3 regions of the Desulfomicrobium norvegicum genome follow, and region 3 is predicted to be linked to each of the others. Evidence: riboswitches for the same ligand, from Rfam matches in the RefSeq annotation. Region 3 holds a riboswitch; each other region holds the start of a gene.
What was found. A riboswitch is a leader RNA that binds a small molecule or an ion and turns the genes downstream of it on or off. The one in region 3 is predicted to bind thiamine pyrophosphate.

Region 1: linked by a shared signal. The riboswitch ahead of thiM (hydroxyethylthiazole kinase) and the one ahead of thiC (phosphomethylpyrimidine synthase ThiC) in region 3 are both predicted to bind thiamine pyrophosphate.
Region 2: linked by a shared signal. The riboswitch ahead of thiS (sulfur carrier protein ThiS) and the one ahead of thiC (phosphomethylpyrimidine synthase ThiC) in region 3 are both predicted to bind thiamine pyrophosphate.

The regions. Positions count from the first base shown of each region.
Region 1 covers NZ_FOTO01000007.1:125,405-130,580, forward strand. Annotated here, with positions in the region: gene siaA (biofilm regulation protein phosphatase SiaA) at 1-259, shown strand, start outside; gene siaB (biofilm regulation protein kinase SiaB) at 256-792, shown strand; gene siaC (biofilm regulation phosphoprotein SiaC) at 820-1,197, shown strand; gene siaD (biofilm regulation diguanylate cyclase SiaD) at 1,194-1,988, shown strand; TPP riboswitch at 2,026-2,117, shown strand; gene thiM (hydroxyethylthiazole kinase) at 2,185-3,000, shown strand; gene thiE (thiamine phosphate synthase) at 2,993-3,628, shown strand; gene thiD (bifunctional hydroxymethylpyrimidine kinase/phosphomethylpyrimidine kinase) at 3,625-4,440, shown strand; gene BMZ24_RS11920 (ABC transporter ATP-binding protein) at 4,443-5,176, shown strand, end outside.
Region 2 covers NZ_FOTO01000020.1:14,833-20,008, reverse strand. Annotated here, with positions in the region: gene thiE (thiamine phosphate synthase) at 1-67, opposite strand, end outside; gene thiF (sulfur carrier protein ThiS adenylyltransferase ThiF) at 64-687, opposite strand; gene thiH (2-iminoacetate synthase ThiH) at 684-1,790, opposite strand; gene BMZ24_RS18410 (thiazole synthase) at 1,787-2,578, opposite strand; gene thiS (sulfur carrier protein ThiS) at 2,638-2,838, opposite strand; TPP riboswitch at 2,922-3,023, opposite strand; gene BMZ24_RS18400 (histone deacetylase family protein) at 4,165-5,176, opposite strand, start outside.
Region 3 covers NZ_FOTO01000001.1:44,428-49,603, reverse strand. Annotated here, with positions in the region: gene BMZ24_RS00210 (cysteine peptidase family C39 domain-containing protein) at 1-385, shown strand, start outside; gene BMZ24_RS00205 (tetratricopeptide repeat protein) at 389-949, shown strand; TPP riboswitch at 995-1,088, shown strand; gene thiC (phosphomethylpyrimidine synthase ThiC) at 1,152-2,441, shown strand; gene BMZ24_RS00195 (cation-translocating P-type ATPase) at 2,668-5,176, shown strand, end outside.

The sequences.
Region 1 (5,176 bases), on a different contig from region 3:
ACCGGACACTGTTTTTTATCTTGTCACGGACGGAATTCTGGACCAATCCGGGGGACAAAGAGGCTTGCCTTTCGGGCGAAGCGGCTTCGTGAACTGGCTTGAGGCCCACTCGGGCCTTGCGCTTGCAGCCCAGGAAAAGGCCCTGACCACCGCCCTGCAAGAATACCGTGGAGACAACCCGCAACGCGACGACATCACCGTGCTGGCCTTTCGTTTCGACCAAACGCCGGCTGATTCCTCCAAGGAGATCGCTTCATGAGCACACCCGACCTTTACGACCTGCGCGAAATCTTTGACCGTCAACAGATCATGGTCTGCTTCAACGGCCCCATCAACGCCGCCCTGATCGAGGAGATCGGCCGCGCCCTGCGCGACTACCTCAACCATCAGCAGGAAGCGCCCAGCGCCGTGGCCGACATTTTTTCCGTTTATATAGAAATGACCCAGAACATCCGTCGCTACGCGGACCAGCACCCGAAGCTGACAGGCGCGGCCAGCGCGGCCATCGTCGTGTCCCGCGAGGATGAACACTATGTGATCAGCGCGGGCAATGTCGTCACCCGCGAGGACGGAATCACCCTGAAGGAACGCGTGGACGGCCTGGCGGTCCTGGACCGTGCCGCGCTCAAGGCCCTCTTCAAGACCCAGCTGCGCCAGCCGCGCGAGGGATTGAACGGCAGCGCGGGTCTGGGGATCATCGACATGGCCCGCAAGGCCTCACGCCCCCTGGCTGTCACGGTGCGCGACATCGACGAGACGCGAAGCTTCCTGAGCCTGCGCGTCGTACTGTAGAAAGACTCAAAAAAGTACGAGAAGAACATGAACAATCTAGATATCGCCCAAACACCCAGCACTCCGATGGTCCGCGCCGACAACGAGCAGGGACGTGTCTTCATGGCCGGAGATTCATACCCCGAGAATCCCTTTGAATTCTTTCAGCCGATCATCGACTGGATCGACGATTTTCTGAAGAATGACGACCGCCCCCTCGCCTTCGACCTGGAGCTGATCTATCTCAACACCAGCAGCATCCGGGCCATGATGGACATCTTCGACCGCCTGGAGGAATCCCACCAGAGCGGGCGACCGGTCAGCGTCGCATGGAACTATGATCCGGACAACGAACGCGTCGGCGAACTGGCCGAGGAATTCAAGGAAGACTGCACCTTTCCCTTCACCATCGCCCCGAGGTCATGATCATGCCGCAGTGTCCGCCTGAAGACAGTCTAGAGCGGAGCATCGAGGCCATTCTTGGCGCTGAAACGCCTCCGGAAGGATGGAAGGAAGCGCTTGGCATGCTCTTTGAGCGCTACCTCGACCAGCAGCGCCTGCTGGACCGGCTGACCCACATCGCGGACCGTTTTCAGGCCGCCGAACGCGAGCGCAGCCAGGGCTATCTGGCCAGTTACGAAAAGAAAGTCCGGCAGCTGGAAAAAATCGTGCGCATCAGCGACCAGTACCAGACCATGCTGCATCAGCTCAAGGAGCGTCTGGAGCACGCCTCCAACTATGACTCCCTGACAGGCCTGCCCAACCGCCGCTACATGACCGTGCGCCTGGACGAGGCCGCTTCCCGGGCAACGCGAAAACCAGAAGGCGGATTCGCCGTCATGATCGCCGACCTCGACCATTTCAAGGAGGTAAACGACAACTTCGGACACGCCGCCGGGGATCAGCTGCTGCAGGCCGTGGCCCGGGCCCTGGAACTTTCCCTGCGTGAATACGACATGTGCGCGCGCTGGGGCGGAGAGGAATTTCTGTTCCTCTTCCCGGCCTGCGACGCAGTCAGCGCCCCGGTCGTGGCGGAACGACTGCGCCAGGCCGTGACCGGAGCACAAAGAATCCGCGACGAAATTCCCGCCCCGACGGTCAGCATCGGCTTCACGATTCACAGGCCCGGCGAACCCGTGGACACGACCCTGCTGCGCGCGGACCAGGCCCTTTACAAGGCCAAGGACGCCGGGCGGAACTGCGTCGCCGGGGAGTGAGCTTGACAGCCAAACGCGCTTGTCCTAGCCAGAAATCAGTTTTTGCAGGGGTGGCGAGGAGCCTGAGATGATACCCGTTGAACCTGATCTGGATCATGCCAGCGAAGGGAATTGCAAGACTTGAGGCCATGACCGGCCAATCCCCCCATTCCTCGCCCCTGCTGCCCCAAATATCAACAGCAGTGCGAGGTGCACCGTGTCCGATCCAGCCCGCAAGGCCGCAGACAACCTGCGCGCCCTTAGACAAAACAAACCGCTTGTTCACAACATCACCAATTTCGTGGTCATGAACTACACCGCCAACGCCCTTCTGGCCTGCGGCGCGTCTCCGGTCATGGCCCACGCCGAAAACGAAGTCGAAGAGATGGTCGCCTACGCCGGGGCGCTGGTACTGAACATAGGCACGCTGACCGATGTCTGGGTGGCGGCCATGCTCAAGGCTGGACGCAGGGCCACGGCGCTCGGCAAGCCCATCATCCTCGACCCGGTGGGGTCTGGAGCGACGACCCTGCGCACCGAGGCCGCGAAATCCATCCTGGCCTGGACAAAGGTCAGCGTGGTGCGCGGCAACGCCTCCGAGATCCTGTCCCTGGCTGGACAGAACGCAACCACCAAGGGCGTTGACTCCACGGACTCCATCGAGGACGCAGCCAAGGCCGCCGGGGCCCTGGCCCGCGAACTGGGCACCACCCTGGCCATCACCGGGCCCACCGATCTGGTCACCGACGGACGGCGCACGCTGGTCATCGAGGGCGGGCACTCGCTCATGCCCTGCGTCACGGGCACGGGCTGCTCGGCCACGGCCCTGGTCGGCGCCTTCCACGCGGTGGACCCCGATCCCGTCTCCGCCGCCGCCTCTGCCCTGGCCTTCCTGGGACTGGCCGGAGAGAGGGCGGGCACGCAGGCCTCCGGCCCCGGCTCCTTTCAGATCCATCTCCTGGACGCTCTCTTCAATCTGACGCCCGAGGACCTGGCCAAGGAATGCCGCATCCACGAGGAACACCATGCCTGATCTGTCCCTGTACCTGGTCACGGACAGGAGGCTGTCCCTTGGCCGCTCCACCGCGGACATCGTCCGCGCCGCCGTGACCGGGGGAGTGACCTGCGTGCAGCTGCGGGAAAAGCGCTGCGCGACCCGCGAATTCGTGGCCGAAGCGCGGGCCGTGCGTGAATTGCTGGCCGGAACCGGCGTCCCGCTCATCATCAACGACCGCATCGACGTGGCCCTGGCCGTGGGCGCCGACGGCGTGCACCTGGGCCAGACCGACATGCTCATCGCCGACGCCCGGCGCCTGACGGGTCCGGGCATGCTCATCGGCATCTCGGCCGAGTGCGTGGAGGACGCCCTGCGCGCCGAAGCCGAGGGTGCGGACTACGTGGGCGTGAGCCCCGTCTTCTCCACCCCGACCAAGACCGACACGGCCCCGGCGCTGGGCCTTGAGGGCGTGGCCGCCATCCGCGCGGCCGTGTCCCTGCCCCTGGTCGGCATCGGCGGCATCGGCCCGGGCAACGCGGCCGAGGTCATCCGGGCAGGGTGTGACGGCATCGCCGTGGTCTCGGCCATCGTCTCGGCCCCAGATCCAAGAGAGGCTGCCTCCCGCCTCAGAACCATCATCCGTGCAGCCAAGGAGCTTTCATGAACCAGCGCAAATATCACCGCGTACTGACCATCGCCGGGTCCGACAGCGGGGGCGGGGCCGGAATCCAGGCCGACCTCAAGACCATCGCGGCCCACGGCTGCTATGGGGCCAGCGTCATCACCGCCCTGACCGCCCAGAACACCCTGGGCGTGACCGGCATCCACGCCGTGCCCGTCGAATTCGTGGCCGCGCAGATGGACGCGGTGCTTGGCGACATCGGGGCTGACGCGGTCAAGATCGGCATGCTCTTCTCCCCGGAACTGATCCGCACCGTGGCCAGGGGGCTGGCCAGACACGGGGTGGGGATCATCGTGCTCGACCCGGTCATGGTCGCCCAGAGCGGGGACAAGCTTTTGCAGGACGAAGCCATCGACGCCCTGAAATCGGAGCTCATCCCCATGGCCACGCTCATCACACCCAACCTGCCCGAAGCCTCGGTGCTGCTCGGCCGGGACATAGCCACGCAGGCGGCGGCCATGGAAGCGCTGACGGACCTCGCGGCCATGGGCCGGGGGAGCGTGCTGGTCAAGGGTGGGCATCTGGAGTCGGGCGACAGCGACGACATCCTGTACATCGGCCATGAAAAGCGCGTCGTGACCCTGCCGGGCGTGCGCATCCAGACCCGCAACAACCACGGCACGGGCTGTACCCTGTCCTCGGCCATCGCCTCGAACCTGGCCAGGGGCGAAGACATGGAAACGGCCGTGCGCAACGCCAAGGAATACATCAGCGAAGCCATCCGGGCCGGAGCCGCCTACGTCATCGGCCAGGGACACGGGCCGGTGCATCACTTCCACCGGTTCTTCGTATAGCCGTGTACGCTCCCGCCACCGCGCAGGCCGCACCAGGCATCGCCCTTGAAGGCATCTCCCTCGATTTCGAGGGCCGACCGCTGTTCGCGGACCTGAGCCTGACCCTCGGGGGCGGACGGACGACCTGCATCCTGGGGCCGAGCGGATGCGGCAAATCGACCCTCCTGAAGCTCATGGCCGGTGCTCCAAACCTCGACTTCTCCGGGCAGGTCCGTTTTGGCTCCGGCGGGACAGGCTCGACACAGGTGGCCTGGATGAGCCAGAACGACCTGCTCCTGCCCTGGCTGACCCTGCGGGACAACGTCCTGCTCGGAGCCAGGCTCCGGGGCGAACTCTCGCCCGAAAAGCGGGCCAGGGCCCTGGAACTGATCCACGAGGCGGGCCTGGCCGGATACGAGGACAAGCTGCCCGAGGCCCTGTCCGGAGGCATGCGTCAGCGCGGGGCGCTCCTGCGCACCCTCATGGAAGAGCGCCCCGTCATCCTCATGGACGAGCCCTTCTCCGCCCTGGACGCCCTGACCCGCGTGCGGCTGCAGAACCTTTCAGCGCGCCTGACCAAGGGCGCGACCGTGGTGCTGGTCACCCATGATCCCATGGAGGCCCTGCGCCTGGGCCACGACATCATCGTGCTCGGGGGCACGCCGGTGCGGGTGCTCGAAACCATTGAGCCCGCCGGTCCGCCCCCGCGCGAGGCCGGAAGTTCCGAAGTGACCGGCCTGTACGCGGGGCTGCTGAG
Region 2 (5,176 bases), on a different contig from region 3:
TCTCAGCGGTCAGCCCGTACAGGCCGCCTTCATGCATCAGCCGGGTCACAAGTTCGCGTCCGTTCATGCCTTTTCCTTATATATGGTGTGAAAATGGTTCAGAATCACGTCGGCCTGCATGGCCGCGGCCATGCCCACACAGGGAGACATGGGCGGATTCGGGATGTCGCAGGCCGTCACGTGGTCCCCGACAATGACGAGGCCCGGCCGCACGGCCCGGACAGTCATGCTCCCGGCGCGGCCGAATCCCCCGAGCCCCGACGCCCCGACCACGAGCCGGCCCGTCTGGGTCATGGTCTCGACGATGAGCTTCTTGGTGCGCGGATCGTCCACGGCCTCGACCACGGCGTCGCAGGATCCAAAAAGGCCGGTCATGTTCCGGGCGTTCACATGCAGATGAAGGGCCTCGATCCTGGCCGCCGGATTGATGGCCATGAGGTTGTCGCGCAGGGCCTCGACCTTGGGGCGGCCGACCTGGGCCAGCGTGAAATGCTGGCGGTTGAGGTTGGAAGGCTCCACCTCGTCCGCATCGGCCAGGACAAGGTCCGTGAATCCGCTGCGCACGAGGTGCACGGCGCAGTTGGAGCCAAGGCCTCCGGCGCCGATGATCCCGATCCGCACGGAACGCAGGAAGGAAAGGAAGCCCTCGTCCAGATAACGCTTCAGGCCGTGTTCAAAGGTGTTCACGCGCTGGCCTCGATGGGTTCCCAGTCCTTGAATACGGCCTGATATCCGCGTGAACGCAGCATGGCCTCGATCTCGGCCACGCTGCGCGGGTCGGAGATCTCGAACTGACCGGTCTTTGCGGGTTTGGCGTGTCCGCCCACGGCGGTGCTGACCCCTGCCGACATGCGTGTCACGCCCAGCGGCAGAATGTTGTCGCGAAAGCTCGGAGCCTCGCGGGTGGAGATGGTGATGGACAGGCGCGGCAGGAAGATGCGCAGGGCGGTCATGGCCTGCACCAGCTCCCGGTCGGAAACGATGCACGCCGGTTGAAACGCTCCTGCATGGGGGCGCATGCGCGGCAGGGACACGGCGATGTCCACGCCGGGATAGCGTTTTTGCAGCCAGGCCGCATGCAGGCCGACGGCGTAAATTTCCTGCCGCCAGTCGGTCAGACCAAGGAGCGCCCCGATGTTGACCACGCGCATGCCCGCCTCGGCTCCACGCTGCGGAGTGTTCAGCCGAAACGCATAGTCCCGCTTGGGTCCGGCCGGGTGCAGCTCGGCGTAAAGGACCGGGTCATAGGTTTCCTGGAAAACCGTCAGCCCGTCCACGCCCGCCCGGGTCAGGCGCGCGTAATCCGCCGTTTCCATGGGGTAGACCTCCACGGATATGGAGGGAAACAGGGGGCGCAGCACCTGCACGCAGGCTTCCAGATACGCAACGCCCGCCTTGCGCGGGGCCTCTCCGGTCAAGAGGAGCAGGTGCCTTAACCCCGTGGCGGCGATGGCCTCGCCCTCGGCCCGGACCTCGTCCAGGCTGAGCTGGCTGCGCGGAATGCTGTTTGGGGCCGCGAACCCGCAATAGCGGCAGTGGTTGGCGCAATGGTTGGAGACGTAAAGCGGGGTGAACAGACTCACCGTGCGGCCGAAATGGCTCAGGGTCAGCGCGTGGGCGCGGGCGGCCATGCTCTCCAGGTGCTCGTCCGCGGCCGGGGAGAGCAGGGCCGCGAATGCGGATGCATCGACGCGCGGGAGGTCCACGGCACGGCGCACGTCATCCCCGCTCACGGTTTCGAGATGCAGGGGAGTCTGGCCCAGACGAAGGGCTTCGGACAGAAAGCTCATGACGCGCCTTCCGTCCGGTCCAGAAATCCGGTCAGGGGCGAGGAGGCCTGGGCCAGGGTGGCGACCGCCCCGGGCCCGGCCAGCCAGGCTTCGCGTCCGGCCGTCACCGCCCGTCCGAAGGCCCGGCCCATGAGCACGGGATCAGCGGCCGTGGCGATGGCCGTGTTGACCAGACAGGCCGCCGCCCCCATCTCCATGGCCCGGCAGGCTTGGCTGGGAGCGCCGATGCCTGCGTCGACGATGATGGGCAGCTCCATCTCCTCGATGAGGATGCGGATCATCTCTTCGGTCCGAAGGCCCCGGTTGGTGCCGATGGGCGCCCCCAGCGGCATGATCGCCGCCGCCCCGGCATCGGCCAGGGAGCGGGCCACGTAGAGATCGGGATTCATGTACGGCAGGACCACGAAGCCTTCCCTGGCCAGAGTTTCCGTGGCCTTGGCGGTCTCGTATCCGTCGGGCAGCAGGTAGCGGTTGTCGGAAATGACCTCGATCTTGATCCAGTCCCCGCAGCCCATGGCCCGGGCCAGACGGGCGATGCGCACGGCCTCGTCGGCGTTGCGCGCCCCGGAGGTGTTGGGCAGCAGGGTCATGTGGGAGGGGATGTGCTTCATGACGTTGTCCGTCTTGCCGTCCAGGTCCACGCGGCGCAGGGCCACGGTGATGACCTCGGAGCCGGAGGCTTCGCACACGGGCGCGATGAGCGCGTCGTTGCCGTACTTGCCCGTGCCGGTGAACAGGCGGCTGCTCAGGCGCTTGCCGCCGATTTCAAAAATATCGGTATGTTCCATGGTGATTCTCGCTGTTTGCGGTGTGGGAAAGGTGTCTGGTCGTCATTGCCGGGGCAGGATCAGCCGCCGCCGACAAAGCTCAGCAGTTCGAGCCGGTCGCCGTCGCACAGGCTGGTGGCGGCGAATTTGTCGCCGGGCACGATGCTCTGGTTCAGTTCGGCCACGACCACGGCAGGATCGAGATTCATGGACAGGATCAGACCGTGCAGGGTCTGGCCGGTTTTTATGTCCTGGGTGCGTCCGTTGACGATGATGTGCATGGGTGCCTCCGCGTTTTTGTTGCAGGCCGGGCGGAGCGCAAAAAGAAAACCGCGCCGGATGGGGCGCGGTTCGATGAATGGGTGTTTTCCGGAACCAGCTTCCCTACGGCAGCATGATCTGCGTCAGGTCGTAAGGGTCGGGAACGTGTTCCCTCTCAGCCCATCGGGCTCCCCCAGCTTGTGATGGGTAGCATTATGTGGATCGGGCGGGGTTGTAAAGGTGAGGATGAGGATGAGGTGATTTGCGATGATGAGGTGATTTGCGATGATGAGGTGGTTTGCGATGATGAAGCGGGTTGCGAAGACAGGTCAGGTCACCGAGTGAGCGTTGCGGGGTGTTTTGGGCAAGGGCCGCCGAAACTCCCTCTCCGGCCTCGTAGAGTTCAGCCGTCGCCCCTCTGGACAGCGGCTCGCGCTCCGGACGACACGCGACGGCTGAACAAACGATGCCTGGATCGGTCAGACAGTCGCCGACCCTTGCCCAAAACACCCCGCAACGCTGCCGGACGTTCGAGGCTCCGTCGTTGCGTTGTGAAGGCAAAGACTTCCTCTTTGGCCTCGTAGAGTTCAGCCGTCGCCCCCCCTGAAAAGTGGATCGCGCTCTGGACGACACGCGACGGCTGAACAAACGATGCCTGGATCGGTCAGACAGTCGCCGGCCCTTGCCCAAAACACCCCGCAACGCTGCCGGACGTTCGAGGCTTCGTCGTTGTGTTGTGAAGGTAGTTATTTCTTCTTTTATTTCGAATAGTTGAGTTGATGCGTTAATGAGCGTTCTTGATGTCGCCGACCAGGATTCAATTTGTCGCAGCAAAAGTAGTCATTCCCGCGAAGGCGGGAATCCATCCTGCTGTTGCCTGTCTGTTTTGATGTCGCCGTCCAGGATTCAATCTGTCGCAGCAAAAAGTAGTCATTCCCGCGAAGGCGGGAATCCATCCTGCTGTTGCCTGTCTGTTTTGATGTCACCGTCCAGGATTCAATCTGTCGCAACAAAAAGTAGTCATTCCCGCGAAGGCGGGAATCCATCCTGCTGTTGCCTGTCTGTTCTTGATGTCGCCGACCAGGATTCAATCTGTCGCAGCAAAAAATAGTCATTCCCGCGAAGGCGGGAATCCATCCTGCTGTTGCCTGTCTGTTCTTGATGTCGCCGTCCAGGATTCAATCTATCGCAGCAAAAAATAGTCATTCCCGCGAAGGCGGGAATCCATCCTTATGTTGGCTGTTTGAAAGTAAATGAAATCAGAAGGCAGGGGGATGGATTCAGGGCATGATCGGCGTCGTTTGGAAGGGGGGCCGGGCAGAGGGGAGCCCTCTGCCCGGCGCCTTTTATTTGGCGTATTCGTATCTTTTGGTCACGCGGTCGGAGAGCTGGGCGTGGGCGAAGCCTGCCTGGCGGGATTTGGCGAAACGCTCCTCGGCTTCCTGGCTGCACATGTCGCAGCCCTGAACCGGCACGTGCAGTCCCAGGGATTTGGGCGTTTTGGCGGTTTCGCTCTCGATGATGAGAAGTCCCGGGCAGTGCGGACAGTCCTTGAGACGCTCGACCTGGGTCTCGGTGATGTCGTCCGTGTCGTAGTAGATGGAGCGGCGGCGCGTGAAATATCCGCCCTCGCGCACGGCCTCCGAGGGCCTGGGGTTGAAGTAGACTTCCGGCAGCTGGTCGCACAGGGCTTCGAGATAGTCGATGGTGGATTTTTGTTCGCGAATCTTCTCCCGGTCCAGATCGGGTTCCTGCACGGCGGAGAAATCCACTCCGGCCAGCGCCAGACTGATGCCCAGGTTGACGTAGGGCAGCGCGCCCTTGATGGCGTATCCGCCTTCGAGCACCGCGATGTCTGGTTTGAGCATCTGGGTGAGCTTGGCGTAGCCTTGGGCCGTGAAGTTCATGTTGGTGATGGGGTCGGAGAAGTGGTTGTCCTGCCCGGCGGAGTTGATGATCAGGTCGGGTTTGAAGTGATCGAGGATGGGCATGACGATCCTCTCCACGGTCATGAGATAGCCTTCATCCGAGGTGCGCGGGGGCATGGGCACGTTGATGGTCCGGCCCAGGGCCTTGGGGCCGCCGGATTCCGAGGGGAAGCCCGTGCCGGGATAGATGGTGCGGCCGTCCTGATGCAGCGAGATGAAGAGCACGTCCGGGTCATGCCAGTAGATGTCCTGGGTGCCGTCGCCGTGGTGGCAGTCCGTGTCGATGATGGCCACGCGCAGGTTGCCGTAGTTCTCACGGATCCATTCGATCATGACCGCTTCGATGTTGATGTTGCAGAAGCCGCGGCTGCCGTGGACCGTGCGCATGGCGTGGTGCCCGGGAGGCCGGACCACCGCGAAGGCGCGTTGC
Region 3 (5,176 bases):
ACCGGCGGCCCTGGCCTCGGTGCTGGCTTTTCACGGCAGGAATGTTGCGCTGGATGAAGTGACGCGCCGCGTCTTCACCCCGGGCCTTGAGCGATCGCTGCTTCCCGACATGGAGAACCATGCCCGGTCCCTGGGTTTCACGACCCGATCCGGGCGCGGCGACCTGGACATGGTCCGAGCAATGATCGACTCTGGAGGGCCGGTCATCCTCATGCTCGACATGGGCACGAAGATGTTCAGCCAGGGGCATTACGTGGTTGTCTATGGATACGATTCCGCCGGGCTGCTCATGCACATTGGTACCAGCGGGGACATGTTCCTGCTCGACCGCGAGCTGCTCGACCGCTGGGAACGCATGAACCGACTATATCTGTTTCTGGAGTGAACCGTGCGCCTTGCATGCTGTCTTGTCCTTTGCCTCGCCTTTGCCCTGGGCGGCTGCGCCACGCCCAGGATTGTCGTGCTCTCCGATCCGCTGGATGCCAGGGAGCACAATGATCTGGGGGCCTCCTACGAGGCCTCCGGAGAACTTGATCTGGCCCTCGGGGCCTACGAAACCGCGGCCGCCAGGGACCGCTCCTGGGATCAGCCGCTCATCAATCTGGGCAACGTGCACGCGGCCCTGGGTGATTGGAAAGAAGCCGCGGCCAGTTACCGGCAGGCCCTGAAGCGAAATCCAGAAAATCCTGAAGCCATGAACAATCTGGCCTTTGCCCAGACAAATCTGGGGCAGGAGCGGGACGCTCTGAAATGGTCCGCCCAGGCTCTGAAGATCGAGCCCGGCAACGTGCTTTTCAAGAGCACCCGGGCGCTGGTCCTGTCCCGAACTGGCGAGAAAGCCGAGGCCTTGAGGCTTTTGGACGAGGCCGTGCGGGATTTGCCGGGCGAGGACCCGCTACGCGAAGAAATAATCGCCCTGCGCCACCGGATCGCAGGGTTCGCACCTTGAAAGATCCCGCCGTTGACCTTGGGTTTGGAACCGACTAAGCACCACGACAGAAGTTAGGGGTGGCTCGCATGAGTCTGAGATTATACCCTTTGAACCTGATCTGGATAATTCCAGCGTAGGAAAACGAAAAAACATGGTGACGCTCGTGCGGCCGTTTTCCTTTGCTGGAGAACGGCTTTTTTCATTTTCAACCGAGGTCAACATGACACAGTCGAGTTTAGCCCGAGAGGGAACGATTACCCCTGAAATGCGGGTAGTGGCGGAGAAGGAGAGTCTGGATCCTGAAATCATCCGTGAGGGCGTTGCGCAGGGGCGGATCGTCATTCCAAAAAACGTGGGGCGGACTTTTTCCGTCGAGGGGATTGGCGCGGGCCTGAAAACCAAGGTCAACGCCAACATCGGTACATCCGGAGTGCAGGGTGCGCTGGACATTGAGTTGGCCAAGCTAGACGTCGCGGTCAGGGCCGGAGCGCACAGCGTCATGGACCTGTCCACGGGCCGCGATCTGATGACCACCAGGCGTGCGATCCTGCATCATTCGCCGGTCATGGTCGGGGCCGTTCCTCTGTATGCGGTGGCCGCCGATCTGGTCGATGCCGGACACTCAATAGAAGCCATGACCGCCTCCTTGCTGCTCGAATCCATCGAGGCGCAGTGCGCGGAGGGGCTTGATTACATCACCGTGCACTGCGGTGTGACCCGCCAGGCCGTGGCCAGGACGCATGGGCAGGATCGGGTGGCCGGGATCGTCAGCCGGGGCGGGGCGCTCCTGGCGGCCTGGATGGAACGCAACAACCGTGAAAATCCGTTGCTGGAGGAATTCGACAGACTCCTCGACATCGCGTTCCGCTTCGATGTCACCCTGAGCCTGGGTGACGGACTGCGCCCCGGAGCGGTCAGCGACGCCACGGACTCCGCGCAGATCCAGGAGCTGCTGGTCATCGGGGAACTGGGCAGGCGGGCCAGGGCCAGAGGTGTCCAGGTCATGATCGAGGGGCCGGGACACATGCCCCTGAATCAGATCGCGGGCAATGTCATGCTGCAAAAGCGCATCTGCGACGGCGCGCCCTTTTATGTGCTGGGCCCTTTGACCACGGACATAGCGCCTGGGTACGACCACATCACCGCCGCCATCGGAGGGGCTGTCGCGGCGGCCGCGGGTGCGGATTTTCTGTGCTATGTGACTCCCGCCGAGCATCTCTGCCTGCCTGACATGGACGATGTGCATCAGGGCGTGATCAGTACGCTCATCGCGGCGCATTCCGGTGATATCGCCAAGGGCGTTCAAGGCGCCATGGACAGGGACCGCGCTTTGTCCGTTTGCCGCAAGGAACTGGACTGGGAAGGCATGTTCGCGGCGGCCCTGGATAAAGATCTGCCCCGGCGCCGCTGGGAGGAAAACCGCGCCAGCGAAGGAAAGACCTGCACCATGTGCGGCAAGCTCTGCGCCATGGATGCCCACAATTCCCTGCGTCGGGGATGCCCTTCCTGAATGACGGACCGCAATATCCGGCCCGTCGCCGTATTTTGACGAGGCGGCAGGCACGGAGGTTCGCAATGCGCCCCGATCCCCCTTTAGGGTAACCAAGGATCGGGGCGCATTGCCTTGAGCGTTCTCCGGCGTTACCGTGAAGGGGATTTCACAAACAGCGCTCTTGCAACCGATCCCTCCTCAGCAGGCGTGCGCCGGCTGCGGAGGGTCCGACAGGAAAGAGAACATGACCGATTTCCCCGGCAATGAACACAGAACCTGGCACGCGCTTCCTGTCTCGGAAGTCCTGGTCGCCCTGGATTCAAGGGCCGAGGGCCTTGCGACCGCCCAGGCCCGCCATCGCCTGTCCGCCTGCGGGCCCAACGAGATCAGTGCCTCCGCGGGAGTCAGCCCGTGGCGGTTGCTTCTGGCCCAGTTCAGGAGCCTCATCGTCTGGATTCTCGTGGTTGCCGCCGTTGTTTCCGGGATGCTCGGGGAGGCCGTGGACGCGTTCGCCATCCTGGCCATTGTCGTGCTCAACGCGGCCATGGGCTTCTATCAGGAGTATAACGCCGAAAAGTCCATCGCGGCCCTGCGCAGGATGGCCGCGCCCCAGGCCAAGGTGCTGCGCGACGGGCGCGTGACCGCCGTCGCGGCGGCCAAAGTCGTTCCCGGGGATGTGCTCGCCCTGGAAGCCGGCGACCTGGTGGCCGCTGACGCCCGCCTTTTCGCATCAACGGCCTTCTCGTGCGTCGAGTCGGCCCTGACCGGGGAGTCCGACGCCGTGGACAAGGACGCCAGGGCGGCCTGCGCATGCGAGACACTGCTGGCGGACCGTTTGAACATGATTTTCATGGGCACGAGCGTGGCCACGGGCACGGCCAGGGCCGTGGTCACGGCCACGGGCATGGGCACGGAACTGGGCCGCATCGCGCAGCTCATCGAGACGGGGGAGGAGGACACGCCGCTGCAGAAGAAGCTCGACGCCTTCGGCCGCGTGCTGATCTGGGCGACTCTGGGCATCGTGGCGCTGCTGTTCCTGCTGGGGTACCTGCGCGGCAGCGCGCCTTTCGAGCTTTTTCTGGGCGCCGTCAGCCTGGCCGTCGCGGCCGTGCCCGAGGGCCTGCCCGCCGTGGTCACGGTGGCCCTGGCCCTGGGCGTCTCGCGCATGGCCCGCCGCCGCGCCCTGGTGCGCAGCCTGCCCGCCGTCGAGACGCTGGGTTCGACCACGGTCATCTGCACGGACAAGACCGGCACCCTGACGGCCGGGGAGATGACCGTGCGGGCCCTGTACGCCGCCGGGCAGGCTTTCGAGGTCACGGGCGAGGGCTACGCGCCGGATGGCGAGGTGCTGGCGGGCGGGGGAGCCCCGGATGACCGGCAGCGGGAAGTTTTGCTGGAACTGTCCTCGGTCCTGCTGGGCTGCAACAACGCCCGCCTGGCCGAGAAGGACGGGACGTGGAGCGCGGTGGGCGACCCCACCGAAGCCGCCATGCTGGCGGCCGGGGCCAAGGCCGGCGGCGATCCGGACGGTTTTGACGCCGCCATGCCGCGCGTGCACGAGATCCCCTTCGACTCCGACCGCAAGCTGAGCACCGTTGTCCGCCGCATGCCGGACGGAACGGCCCGCGCCCTGGTCAACGGCGCGCCCGACGTGCTCCTGGAGCGCTGCACGCGCATCCTTGCCCCCGAGGGAGTTCGCCCCATGACCGACGGGGACCGCCGCAACATCGCCGCACAAAACGCAGCCATGGCCGGCCAGGCTCTGCGTGTCCTGGGCTCCGCCCGCCGCGATCTGGATGAAGCCGACCTCTCCGGCGTTCTCGCCCGGGACTGCGCCGTCCCCGCCTCCCGTCCATCGGGTTCGTCACCCCATGTGTCCAACCCCATCGAGCAGGGCCTGACCTTCATCGGCCTCTGCGGCATGTACGACCCGCCGCGCCCGGAAGCCGGGGAAGCCGTGGCCAGATGCCGGGCGGCAGGCATCCGCGTGGTCATGATCACCGGCGACCATCCGCACACGGCGGCCGCCATCGCCCGTGAACTGGGCATTTCTGCCGAAGGTCAGGCCGTGTCAGGGGCAGAGCTGAATGCCATGAGCGACGGGGAACTTGCCCGGCGTGTCACGGGCATCGACGTCTATGCCCGGGTCACGGCCGAGCACAAGCTGCGCGTCATCCGCGCCTGGAAGGAGGGCGGAGCCGTGGTGGCCATGACCGGGGACGGCGTCAACGACGCTCCGGCCGTCAAGGGCGCGGACATCGGCATCGCCATGGGCCGCAGCGGCACCGAGGTCACGCGGCAGGCCTCGGACATGGTCATCACCGACGACAATTTCGCCACCATCGTGGACGCCGTGGAGGAGGGCCGGGGCATCTTCGACAACATCCGCAAGACCCTGCAGTATCTCCTGGCGGGCAACACCGGCGAACTGCTGCTCATGGCGGTCTGCGTCATCATCGGCCTGCCCGTGCCGCTGCTGCCCATCCATCTGCTGTGGATCAACCTTGTCACCGACGGCCTGCCCGCCCTCTGCCTGGCCACGGACCCCATCGACCCCGAGGTCATGCAGCGCCGCCCCCGCTCCCGGACAGAGGGCATCACGGACGGCGGCTTCCTGGGCAGCATGTTCCTGACGGGAGTGCTGACCGCCTCGGCAGCCTTCGCGGCCTACCTCCTCGCCCTGCACGGGGGCAGCGTGGAAACGGCCCGGTCCTGGGCCTTCACGGTCCTCGTCGTGGCCGAGCTCCTGCGCT